DNA from 2 places in the Bacillus sp. NS1 genome. Region 1 is predicted to be linked to the other one. Evidence: a T-box and tRNA genes for the amino acid it is inferred to sense, from the RefSeq annotation. Region 1 holds a T-box; the other holds one or more tRNA genes.
The links. The T-box of region 1 lies ahead of valS (valine--tRNA ligase). A T-box ahead of a tRNA ligase gene usually reads a tRNA of that ligase, here a tRNA-Val.
Positions count from the first base shown of each region.

Region 1 (6,038 bases):
GCGCTGGAGCGGTTGGAAGACTGGTATGAATCAGCAAAAGAAAAGGGCGTCTCAAGGGTTGTGATAAACCACGGCAGCCTGTCTATACACCATTTTCTATATAATGATGCCGGGGCCGGATATTTCACAAATTTCGAAAGAGCGTCTGCAGGCCCGCCGCAAAACGACTTACTGGGCTTTTATACAAAAATGTTCAGAGGCTTTCCGAAAGCTTGTCCGGAATGCGTCGAATGGTTTTATGCATACACGAAATCATTCCCTTTACGTGATGCGGAAGTCAGCCTTTTTCTCAGCTATATGGCATATCCGACGGCCATGTACAAGGTGCTGAACCGTTATCAAACCGGAAAAAGACAGCATGAAAAAAATGAATGTACGCAATTATTAAAGGCTTATTGGCAAATGAAAAATATAGAGCCGTTTGTGATGAAAATCCATCAGGTAGAACAAGAGAAAAAATTCCAGGCTGAAAACGAGTCCACGTCTTAATGGCGCGGACTTGTTTGTTTATATCCATTCTAAATGAAGGGCGCAAGCTAAAAAGATTAGGATTGCGAGCAGCAAAACATCAAAGGTTGTCGGAAAGAAAATAGTTCTGATTCCTTGAAAAATCGTAATGGGAATAATCACTTGTGCGGATACAAGCCGAATTTGCCTAACCCACGGCGGGAGCGAATAAGAGCTGAAACGTTTCTTCACGGTGCATCCTCCTCTACGCATTTACAAGCATCATATGTAAACTTGGGCAATAGGTGCCTGCCCATCTGTATAGAAAGCGGCGTTTTTGGAAAAGATGATTGACGAATCAAAAACACTTTTACTATAATAAAGAACATAAATAATGTATATAATGAGCTGATAAATACACCTGCTTAGAACGGGAAGAGTACAAAAAAGGCGCATGCAGAGAGAGAAGCCGTTTGCTGAAAGGTTTCTTATGTTGTCTGATTGGAAGGTCGCCCGGGAGCATAATTTCTTGAAAGAGAGTAGAGAAATTCGGGAAACACCCGTTATCCGTTGTAAGTGCATGAACTGATAGAGTTCATGAAAAAAGGTGGTACCGCGAAAGAGCTTTTCGTCCTTTTACAGGGATGAAGAGCTCTTTTTTCGTTCTCAGCCATTTTTAAACATGCTGGAGGGTTATCATGGAAACGAATGAACAAACAATGCCGACGAAATACGATCCGGCAGCAGTTGAAAAAGACCGATATGATTTTTGGCTAAAAGGCAAATTTTTCGAAGCTGGCAGTGACCAGACAAAAGAGCCATACTCTGTTGTCATTCCGCCGCCAAACGTAACAGGAAGACTTCACCTTGGCCACGCGTGGGACACAACGCTGCAAGACATTGTAACAAGAATGAAACGCATGCAGGGCTATGATGTGCTGTGGCTTCCGGGTATGGACCACGCCGGCATCGCGACACAGGCTAAAGTGGAAGCGAAACTTCGTGAAGAAGGCAAATCCCGCTACGATTTGGGCCGCGAGAAATTCCTCGAAGAAACGTGGAAGTGGAAAGAAGAGTATGCTGACTTTATTCGCAGCCAGTGGGCGAAATTAGGGCTTGGCCTTGATTATTCCCGTGAACGTTTTACGCTGGATGAAGGCTTAAGCAAAGCGGTTCGCGAAGTTTTCGTTAAGCTTTATGAAAAAGGCCTGATCTACAGAGGCGAATATATTATTAACTGGGACCCTGCGACAAAAACAGCCCTATCCGACATTGAGGTCATTTACAAGGATGTTCAAGGCGCGTTCTATCATATGAGCTATCCGCTCGCTGACGGTTCAGGTTCGATTGAAATTGCGACGACACGTCCTGAAACGATGCTTGGTGATACAGCTGTTGCTGTTCATCCTGAAGATGAGCGCTATAAGCATCTTATCGGAAAAACGGTGATCCTGCCGATTACAAATCGTGAAATTCCGATTGTCGGTGATGACTACGTTGATATGGAATTTGGTTCTGGTGCAGTGAAAATTACGCCTGCTCATGATCCGAACGATTTCGAGCTTGGCAACCGCCACAATTTAGAACGCATTCTTGTCATGAATGAAGACGGAACGATGAATGAAAATGCCCTGCAATATCAAGGTATGGATCGTTTTGAATGCCGCAAAAAGCTCGTAAAAGATTTACAGGAGGCGGGAGTTCTCTTCAAAATCGAGGATCATATGCACTCTGTCGGCCATAGTGAACGAAGCGGGGTTGTTGTTGAGCCTTATCTTTCTACACAATGGTTTGTGCGCATGCAGCCGCTTGCTGATGAAGCGATTGAGCTGCAAAAGAAAGAAGAAAAAGTCAACTTTGTGCCTGACCGTTTCGAAAAAACGTATTTACACTGGATGGAAAATATCCGCGACTGGTGTATTTCCCGTCAGTTGTGGTGGGGCCACCGCATTCCGGCTTGGTATCACAAAGAAACAGGCGAGTTATATGTCGGGCTTGAAGCGCCTGAGGACAGCGAAAATTGGGAACAGGATACAGACGTACTGGATACATGGTTCAGTTCTGCACTCTGGCCTTTCTCCACTATGGGCTGGCCTGATGTAACGGCTGAAGACTTTAAACGCTACTACCCGACAGACGTACTCGTGACAGGGTACGATATCATTTTCTTCTGGGTATCACGCATGATTTTCCAAGGCATTGAATTTACAGGCGAGCGCCCGTTCAAAGATGTTTTGATCCATGGCTTAATCCGTGACGAGCAAGGCCGGAAAATGAGTAAATCTCTCGGCAACGGTGTCGATCCGATGGATGTCATTGACAAGTATGGAGCCGATTCTCTGCGTTATTTCCTTGCGACTGGAAGCTCTCCTGGCCAAGATCTGCGCTTCAGTTATGAAAAAGTGGAATCGACATGGAATTTTGCCAATAAAATTTGGAATGCCTCCCGTTTTGCATTAATGAACATGGACGGCATGACATACGATGAGCTCGATTTGTCAGGCGAAAAATCAGTTGCTGACAAATGGATTTTAACGCGATTAAATGAAACAATCGAACACGTGACCCAGCTTGCTGATCGATATGAATTTGGTGAAGTCGGACGCCATTTATATAACTTTATTTGGGATGATTTCTGTGATTGGTATATTGAAATGGCGAAGCTTCCGCTTTACGGAGAAGACGAAGCGGCTAAGAAAACAACCCGTTCTATCCTTGCTTACGTACTGGATCAAACGATGCGCCTGCTCCATCCGTTTATGCCATTCTTAACGGAGGAAATTTGGCAGCACCTTCCTCATCAAGGGGAATCGATTACAGTAAGTCAATGGCCTGTTGTAGTACCGGAGCATACCGATACTGAAGCGGCAGCTGACATGAAGCTTCTTGTTGAGCTGATTCGTTCTGTACGTAATATCCGCAGTGAAGTCAATACGCCAATGAGCAAGCAAGTCGAATTGTATATTAAAACAAGCACAGATGAAATAGCAGCCCGTCTCGAAGCGAACCGTTCATATGTTGAACGCTTTACGAATCCGAGCGTGCTTAAAATCGGCACGGATATCGAGGCTGTTGATAAAGCGATGACGGCCGTTGTCTCAGGAGCAGAGGTTATTCTTCCGCTAGAAGGCTTAATTAATATTGATGAAGAAATTGCCCGTCTGCAAAAAGAATTTGATAAGCTGACGAAAGAAGTCGAGCGCGTCCAAAAGAAACTTGGTAATGAAGGGTTTATGAAAAAAGCGCCTGCGCACGTAATTGATGAAGAACGTGAAAAAGAAAAAGATTATGTGGCAAAGCGTGACGCTGTTCAAAAACGAATGGCTGAGCTGAAGGGCTAATGAAAAGCCGGGGCGGTTTCTAGAGAAACCGCCTTGTCTTATAAAAGAGGGGATTATCATTGTTTACTGCATATGAAGAAGCGCGCAGCTGGATTCACGGGCGGCTGAAATTCGGAGTGAAGCCCGGACTTGGCCGAATGGAGCAGCTGATGGCGCGGTTAGGGCATCCTGAAAAGAAAATCCGCGCGTTCCACGTCGCAGGAACAAACGGTAAAGGATCAACTGTCGCTTTTATCCGTTCTATGCTGCAAGAAGCCGGATATACGGTTGGAACGTTTACGTCACCTTATATCATTACGTTTAATGAACGGATCAGCGTTAACGGGACACCGATTTCAGATGAGGAATGGACAGCACTCGTCAATCAGATGAAACCGCACGTTGAAGCGCTGGATCAAACGGAATACGGACAGCCGACAGAATTTGAAATTATGACGGCTTGTGCATTTTTATATTTTGCAGAGTTTCATAAGGTCGACTTTGTTATTTTTGAAACAGGTCTGGGAGGTAGATTCGATTCTACGAATGTAGTTGAACCGCTTTTAACTATGATTACAAGCATCGGACACGACCATATGAATATTCTTGGAAACACCATTGAAGAAATTGCTGGAGAAAAGGCCGGAATTATTAAAGAAGGTATACCTATTGTTACAGCTGTTACTCAGCCGGAAGCCGTACAGGTCATTCGTTATGAAGCTGAACGACATGCTGCGCCGTTCCAGTCATTACATGATACATGTGTTATTTTTAATGAAGAGGCTCTGCCTGCGGGAGAACAGTTTTCATTCAAAACGGCCGAGAAGTGTTATGAAGATGTTCGAACAACTCTGATCGGCACCCATCAAAGACAAAATGCGGCTTTGTCCATTTTGGCTGCTGAGTGGCTTAATAGGGAGAGCATTGCCCATATCAGTGATGAAGCGTTAAGAAGCGGGCTTGTAAAGGCTGCTTGGCCGGGTCGCTTAGAGCTTGTTCAGGAACATCCACCGGTATACTTAGATGGTGCGCATAACGAAGAAGGCGTTGAGAAGTTGGCGGAAACGATGAAACAGCGTTTCCCTGATTCCTGCATTTCTGTGGTGTTTAGCGCGTTAAAGGACAAACCGTATCAAAACATGATTAAGAAACTGGAAACCATAGCGCATGCGATTCATTTTGCTTCTTTTGATTTCCCGCGTGCTTCTCTTGCAAAAGATCTCTATGATGCAAGTGAAATCAGCAATAAAAGCTGGAGTGAAGATCCTGGCGATGTGCTCGAATTCATAGAAAGCAAAAAGGGTTCAAATGAAATTGTGCTGATTACGGGATCACTTTATTTTATTTCTGACATTCGCAAAAGATTGAAATAAGGCGTCCAGCCCCGGCAGTATCAAAAAATGAGATTCTGCCGGGGTTTTTATGTGTAAAATTGAATATTCCCGATTAGAATTCAGCCCGCTCACTTTGCTACAATCCATACCAGTATTTTGTAAAGGTGTGTTGTCTATGCTTCCCATTCTTTTTATCCTCGGGCTAATCCTTGGTTCATTTTATTATACGGCCGGGCGCCGTATCCCCTTACATCTATCTATTATCGCGCCCCGTTCATCATGCTCGTTTTGCCGGCGGACCTTAACTCCTGCAGAATTAATTCCCATCCTGTCATTCCTTTTCCAAAAAGGTAAATGTAAAAACTGCGGGCAGAGGATTTCTATTATGTATCCCGTAATAGAGCTTGTGGCAGCGTGTTTATTTGCCGCCGCAGGAATACGCTTTGGCACGTCGCTTGAACTGTTTCCTGCTGTTGTGTTTATCTCTCTTCTTATCATTGTTGCAGTGACAGATATTCATTTTATGCTAATTCCAAATCGAATATTGGTTTTCTTTCTTCCTTTTTTGGCGGGTGCAAGATTGATTTCTCCGCTTGATCCCTGGTATGCCGGCCTGTTAGGTGCTGCCGCCGGGTTTCTATTTCTGGCCTTAATTGCTGCAATCACCCATGGAGGAATAGGGGGAGGAGATATTAAATTATTTGCGGTGATTGGCTTTGTGCTCGGTGTGAAAATGCTGGCAGCTGCCTTTTTCTTTTCTGTTTTGATAGGTTCATTGTATGGAGCGGCAGCCGTTCTGACTGGTAGACTCGCCAAAGGGCAGCCGCTTCCCTTTGCCCCCGCAATTGCGGCAGGGAGCATTTTAGCCTATTTATACGGTGACTCTATCATTTCTTTTTATATTAAAATGGCAATGGGCTGACCGCTGAAAAATTTG
Region 1 is NZ_JBZAZF010000003.1:305,553-311,590, forward strand. It holds gene cotN (spore coat protein CotN) at 1-489, shown strand, start outside; gene AC4CV5_RS11925 (YszA family small membrane protein) at 508-699, opposite strand; T-box leader at 865-1,086, shown strand; gene valS (valine--tRNA ligase) at 1,146-3,788, shown strand; gene AC4CV5_RS11935 (bifunctional folylpolyglutamate synthase/dihydrofolate synthase) at 3,848-5,140, shown strand; gene AC4CV5_RS11940 (prepilin peptidase) at 5,277-6,023, shown strand.

Region 2 (6,038 bases), on a different contig from region 1:
CTTTTTTAGACGTCAGCTTGATTTTGGCATTTTTCTGCCCCAAGGACCAGGTTACATTCTGGGGCCCGTTTACTTCAAGCTTCACGCTATGCTCCCCGTCATCTAAATCTGAAACATTCACATACAATTCAATATCTGATTTCTTCAGTTTTTTTATATTGGCGGGAGAGCCTTTAGCCGTCACGTCTATCGCTTGCGATTCAGGATCTAGAAATTCAATGTTTTGCGAGCCGCTCAGCCCTACAGTCTTAATAGAGACATTCTCAAACTTCTGATCCGCTTCACTATCTACCTCTATATGCAAAGTCACCTTTGACGGCGAGATTTTTTTGACGCCGTCAGGAAGCGGAATATCTGCCTCGATATCGGAATCCTTGTTAATTTTGCTTAAATCTAGGCTTACGCCGTCAATAAATTCAAGAGAATCCAATACATCCTGTGAGCCGTAAACCGTTACTTCACTGGGACTGGATTCAATTTTGGCTATGCTGACACCGTCAGGAAGGCTTCCTGTCCGTTCAATTTTAAAGGGCACCTTTTTACTCGGGCTTGTCACCGGAACGGTAATCTTGATGACAGAGGGCTCTACGTCGACAGGAAGCGCGTTTCCGTCTTTATCATAGACAGTCACTTTCGCTTCCTTTTCAATCGTTTCATCTGCGTTTTCCAAATTCACTGAAGCTTTTACAAGAGAAATATTATCAATCACATTTTTAGATCCGGTAATCTGAACATTTTTCGGACTGACAATCGGCTGCTCCGGAGAATAGCCTTTTTTCATCTTGCTTTTATTGTAGTACTCCACTTCTACGGGAAAGCTTTTGGTCGTCCGTTCTTGAATGGTAACTGTCGTAACAGACGGATTGATTGAGATTGTCAGCCCATCCGACACGTTTTTGGCCTTTAGCTCAACCTTATGTGTGCCGGTTTTCAAATTTTCCATATCGGCATATATTTCAAAATTCTTAGTCTGTCTAGCCTTTTTCACGGCGCTTGTCGAGCCTTTTATCGTGACATTAACCGTTTGCGGAACACCTGTCACGACGTAATTTTCATCATCATAATACGCTTTGACCGGAATATCGGTCAGTGTTGCTTCATCAGTTGTTGATGTCGGAAAGAAAGATTCACCAGGTTTTTTTGGAGTCGGTGCTTGATTGCTGTTAACCGCCACATAAAGCAAGAGCGCGAAAAGCAGAGCAATCATTTTCACAGCCCAGCGGTTGTTTAAGAATTTATCCATTTTTCTTGCCCCTCCAATACCAGCGGTTAGAAGAAGTGTCTCTGGTGTTTTTCTTAAACTCGGCTTCAAGCATTTCTTTCAACGCTTCTTCCGTCAGCTCTCTGTGAAGGTCTCCGTTCTTCGCCACACTGACGCCGCCGGTCTCTTCAGACACAATAATTGTCAAACTGTCTGTTACTTCACTGATGCCCACAGCCGCCCTGTGCCGCGTACCCAGTTCTTTTGAGATAAACGGGCTTTCAGAAAGCGGCAGATAACAGGCGGCCGCGGCAATCTCATTATTCTTCATAATCACCGCACCATCATGAAGCGGGGTATTTGGGATAAAAATATTGATCAGCAGCTCAGAGCTGACTTTTGCATTCAATGGTATGCCCGTCTCAATATAATCCCCCATTCCAGTATCCCGCTCAATGGTCAGCAGGGCGCCTATACGGCGTTTCGCCATATAATTGATTGCTTTTGTAATGGCCTCAATTGTTTTCTGCTGCGCTTCCTCTACAGGTGTGCCGCTCCTAGAAAAAAAGCGGCCGCGGCCAAGCTGTTCAAGCGCTCTTCTCAGCTCTGGCTGGAAAATAATAATAATTGCTAAAAATCCCCATGTTATCGCTTGGTCCATCAGCCATTGAAGCGTGCTGAGGCCCAAATATTGGCTGGCCATACGGACAAGCACGATCACTACAATTCCTTTTAACAGCTGAACCGCTTTCGTGCCGCGTATCACCATAATCAATTTATATATCACATACCAAACAAGGAGAATATCAACGGCATTGCCGAGGTACTGCAAAAAAGGGATATCCTCAAAAGCCATTTCCTCGTCCTCCAAGATTTCAGTCATTTCGTATTTTGTGTTTTACGTGTTACGCATATGTACTTTACATAGCGAGCCCATTATACCACATTTCGATTTGGCAAGTGAAATGTGCCAGCCCGTTCAGCCCATAAAAAAAGAGCAAAGCGGCTGACGCGCTTTACTCTTTCCCTTTCGGATTTAATGCATTGACTACACTTTTCCCCGCAGACTTCATCTTGTACCATGTCCAGTCGAATAATTGATTGATTTCTTCAATCTGACCGGTGACTTGTCCAGCAGAGGCCATATACTTTTCGCCGTTTACGACGGTTACATTCCCGTCTATTTTGCCTTTAATAATCAGCTTGCCGTTTTTGACAGTGACATCACCTTTGACCGTCTCACCTTCTGGCACGGTCACAGTGTGATTATGCACCACAAGATTCGGCTGCTTGGACACGCTGAAATTGTGGTCATTATGCCAGCTGTTAAAAAAACCTCCGCCCATCAAAATGATGAATACCGCAGCAGCTGCGATAACAGGATGGGTTCTGAACCACCTTTTCACAGAAGCTCTTTTCTTCTCCTTAGGCAATTTCGCCATGACATTAGCGGTAAAATCCGCGGGGGCTTCGACATGCGATGTGCTCCGGACGAGCGCTATAGATTTTTCCATCTCATAAAAATGCTTTCTGCATTTCTCGCATGTCTCCAGATGTTCATTTAATACGTGTTCATCTTTTGGAAGGATATCTCCATCAAGATGCATATGCATAAGCTGCACAATTTGTTCAGGACAGCTCATTTCATCACCCCACTTAAAGATCCCTTAATTGTTTTCTAAGAGCCTCTCTGCCCCTGTGAATCCGAGTTTTCACAGTCCCCACAGGAATGTTCAGAATCTCCCCGATTTCAATTAATGAGAGTTCATCAATATACTTTAATACGATAACTGTTCTGTATTTGTCAGGAAGCTTTAAAATTTTCTGCTGAATCGTGTTTGAGAGCTCCAGTGACACAACTGCATCCTCTGGCAATACCCCATCTGCGGCGATTTGGGAATACATGGTCAAGCCTTCCGTACCAGCCACCTCTGCATCGAGGTAATAATCCGGCTTCTTTTTGCGAATGCGGTCAATAGTTAAGTTGGTCGCGATTCGATAAAGCCAAGTTGAAAATTTCCGGTTAATATCAAAACTGTCGATATTAACGTACGCTCTGATGAAAGCCTCCTGTGCTATATCCTCTGCCTCATGCACATTACCAAGCATACGGTAGCAAAGCTGATAAATTTTATCCTTGTAAATATCTACGATGTCCGCAAATGCATCTTGGTCGCCTTTTTTGACTTGTTTAATTCTCTTTTTAATCATCATTTCCATATTTATCTAACCTCTGCCTTCACCGGTCTGTATGTATACGAGCTTCGTTTCAAAAGGTTTCAATTTTTTTATAAAATAAGTTTAACAAATTTTTGGCAGGGTGTAGATGGTAATTCGTGAATAAACTACCTTAACATATTTTTAAAATTATTATACAGACTGAACAGTTAGAAGTTGGAATTATTTTTCAAAAAGAAAAAAGACACCTTTTGGTCAAAGGTGTCTGTGACTGGGCTAGCTGGATTCGAACCAACGCATGACGGAGTCAAAGTCCGTTGCCTTACCGCTTGGCTATAGCCCAATAATGGTGGAGGGGGGCAGATTCGAACTGCCGAACCCTGAGGGAGCGGATTTACAGTCCGCCGCGTTTAGCCACTTCGCTACCCCTCCATATTCATATTAAGAAAAACAGTGCCGGCAAGAGGACTTGAACCCCCAACCTACTGATTACAAGTCAGTTGCTCTACCAATTGAGCTACACCGGCAAGATGGTGGAGGATGACGGGCTCGAACCGCCGACCCTCTGCTTGTAAGGCAGATGCTCTCCCAGCTGAGCTAATCCTCCAAATGGTGACCCGTACGGGATTCGAACCCGTGTTACCGCCGTGAAAGGGCGGTGTCTTAACCGCTTGACCAACGGGCCGTTTGTGTTCTCGTCGAGCTGACAAAAGTTATTATATACAGGTTACCCCCTGTTTGTAAAGAGGAAAATTAAATTTTTTATTTTCAAACTTTTTAACTCCTTTTTTAACTGAAAAAGCCTCCCAACATTAGTCATTTATTTTATGATAGAGACAAACGATGCAAGAGAGGAGAAACCAATATGATCCTAGTCAGTTCTTGCCTTGGAGGCATTGAATGCAGATACAACGGCTCTCACGCCGCATCAGAGAAAATCAGAAAACTTGTCGGTGAAAATAAAGCAGTTATGGCTTGCCCTGAGCTTCTTGGCGGCTTCTCAACTCCTCGTGAACCTGCAGAAATTATCGGAGGCACCGGCGAGGATGTTCTCAATGGAACCGCGAAAATCATGACAGCTTCAGGAGAAGATGTAACAGAATTATATATGGAAGGTGCCGCTAAGACATTAGCTTATGCAAAAGAAATCAATGCCTCTGCCATCATATTAAAAGAAAACAGTCCATCGTGCGGAAGCGGTTTTATCTATAACGGCACATTCTCTGGCGCAAAAATCACCGGCAGCGGAGTGACCGCCGCACTGTTAGAGCAAGCAGGCTACCGCGTCATTTCAGAAAACCAGCTAGACGACATATTGTAAGGAGGCCGCCACATGACTCTAGACATTTCTTTATCCTTCTATAAGCCTGAACACTTGCCGGAGCTTCAATCATTCACGCTTAACAACGATGACAAACGCTTTACCTCTCTCCCCAAAGAGGTGCTGACTCAGGCCCTGAGCATACGGGACCGGTATCCGGTTATCATCTTAAAAGACGATCTCCCAGTCGGTTTTTTCATTTTACATACATCAAAAGAAACGCTGGCACCCTATTCTAACAATCCATTTGCTTTACTGCTCAGTTCCCTGTCATTAAACGCTGTGCATCACGGAAAAGGCTATGCAAAAAAAGCAATGCTTCAGCTTCCCTCTTTTGTGAGCGGTTATTTTCCATGGTGCGATGAAATCATTTTGGCCGTCAATCATCTGAACACACGCGCAAAGCGCCTTTATATGAAAAGCGGGTTCCTTGATAAAGGCAGGAGAAGAATCGGACCGCTCGGAGAACAGCTGATCCTTCATTATTTCTTATAGCCTGAAGTGAAATAAAATTTCAAAAATGCAAAAACATAGTTGAAATATCATGACAGAAATGAATATACTGAATATTAAGATACATTATTCTAAACAGGGGGCATCCTCATGTCAGAACCATTAAACCTTCACCGTCTTACAACGGAATCACGCAATAGCCAAACAGCTGAAATCCATAAAGCAAATACACTCGACATCCTCAAAATGATCAACAACGAAGATTTAAAAGTCGCAGCCGCCGTTCAGCAGGTTCTCCCCGATATTAAAACAGCTGTAGACTGCGCGTATGACTCATTTCAAAATGGAGGCCGGCTCATATACACAGGCGCTGGCACAAGCGGCAGACTCGGTGTCATGGATGCTGTTGAATGTCCTCCCACCTACAGCGTAAGCCCAGATCAGGTCATCGGAATTATGGCTGGAGGTCCCAAAGCATTTTTACAGGCAGCAGAGGGCATTGAAGACAGTGAAGAAGCAGGAGCCGAAGATTTAAAAAACATACAACTCACTTCATACGACACCGTCATTGCCATCGCAGCAAGCGGCCGTACACCTTATGCAGCGGGCGCCCTAACATACGCCCGCAAAGTCGGAGCACACACTGTCGCCCTTACCTGTAATGAGCATTCGGCCATCAGCAAGGATGCGGATCACAGCATTGAGGTTGTCGTCGGACCTGAGGCTATTACAGGATCAACACGTATGAAAGCCGCAACTGCTCATAAAATGATTCTAAACATGATATCTACCGCTGTAATGGTCAAAATCGGCAAGGTTTACGAAAACTTGATGGTAGACGTCAACATCAGCAACAAAAAACTAAAAGAACGCGCCATCAGCATC
Region 2 is NZ_JBZAZF010000006.1:20,293-26,330, reverse strand. It holds gene cdaR (CdaA regulatory protein CdaR) at 1-1,243, opposite strand, end outside; gene cdaA (diadenylate cyclase CdaA) at 1,236-2,057, opposite strand; gene rsiW (anti-sigma-W factor RsiW) at 2,218-2,844, opposite strand; gene sigW (RNA polymerase sigma factor SigW) at 2,858-3,421, opposite strand; tRNA gene AC4CV5_RS18540 (tRNA-Gln) at 3,651-3,722, opposite strand; tRNA gene AC4CV5_RS18535 (tRNA-Tyr) at 3,727-3,811, opposite strand; tRNA gene AC4CV5_RS18530 (tRNA-Thr) at 3,834-3,906, opposite strand; tRNA gene AC4CV5_RS18525 (tRNA-Val) at 3,911-3,986, opposite strand; tRNA gene AC4CV5_RS18520 (tRNA-Glu) at 3,990-4,064, opposite strand; gene AC4CV5_RS18515 (2-thiouracil desulfurase family protein) at 4,245-4,700, shown strand; gene AC4CV5_RS18510 (GNAT family N-acetyltransferase) at 4,713-5,195, shown strand; gene murQ (N-acetylmuramic acid 6-phosphate etherase) at 5,304-6,038, shown strand, end outside.
Region 2: it has a tRNA-Val gene. The T-box ahead of valS (valine--tRNA ligase) is inferred to sense a tRNA for this amino acid. The anticodon was not compared.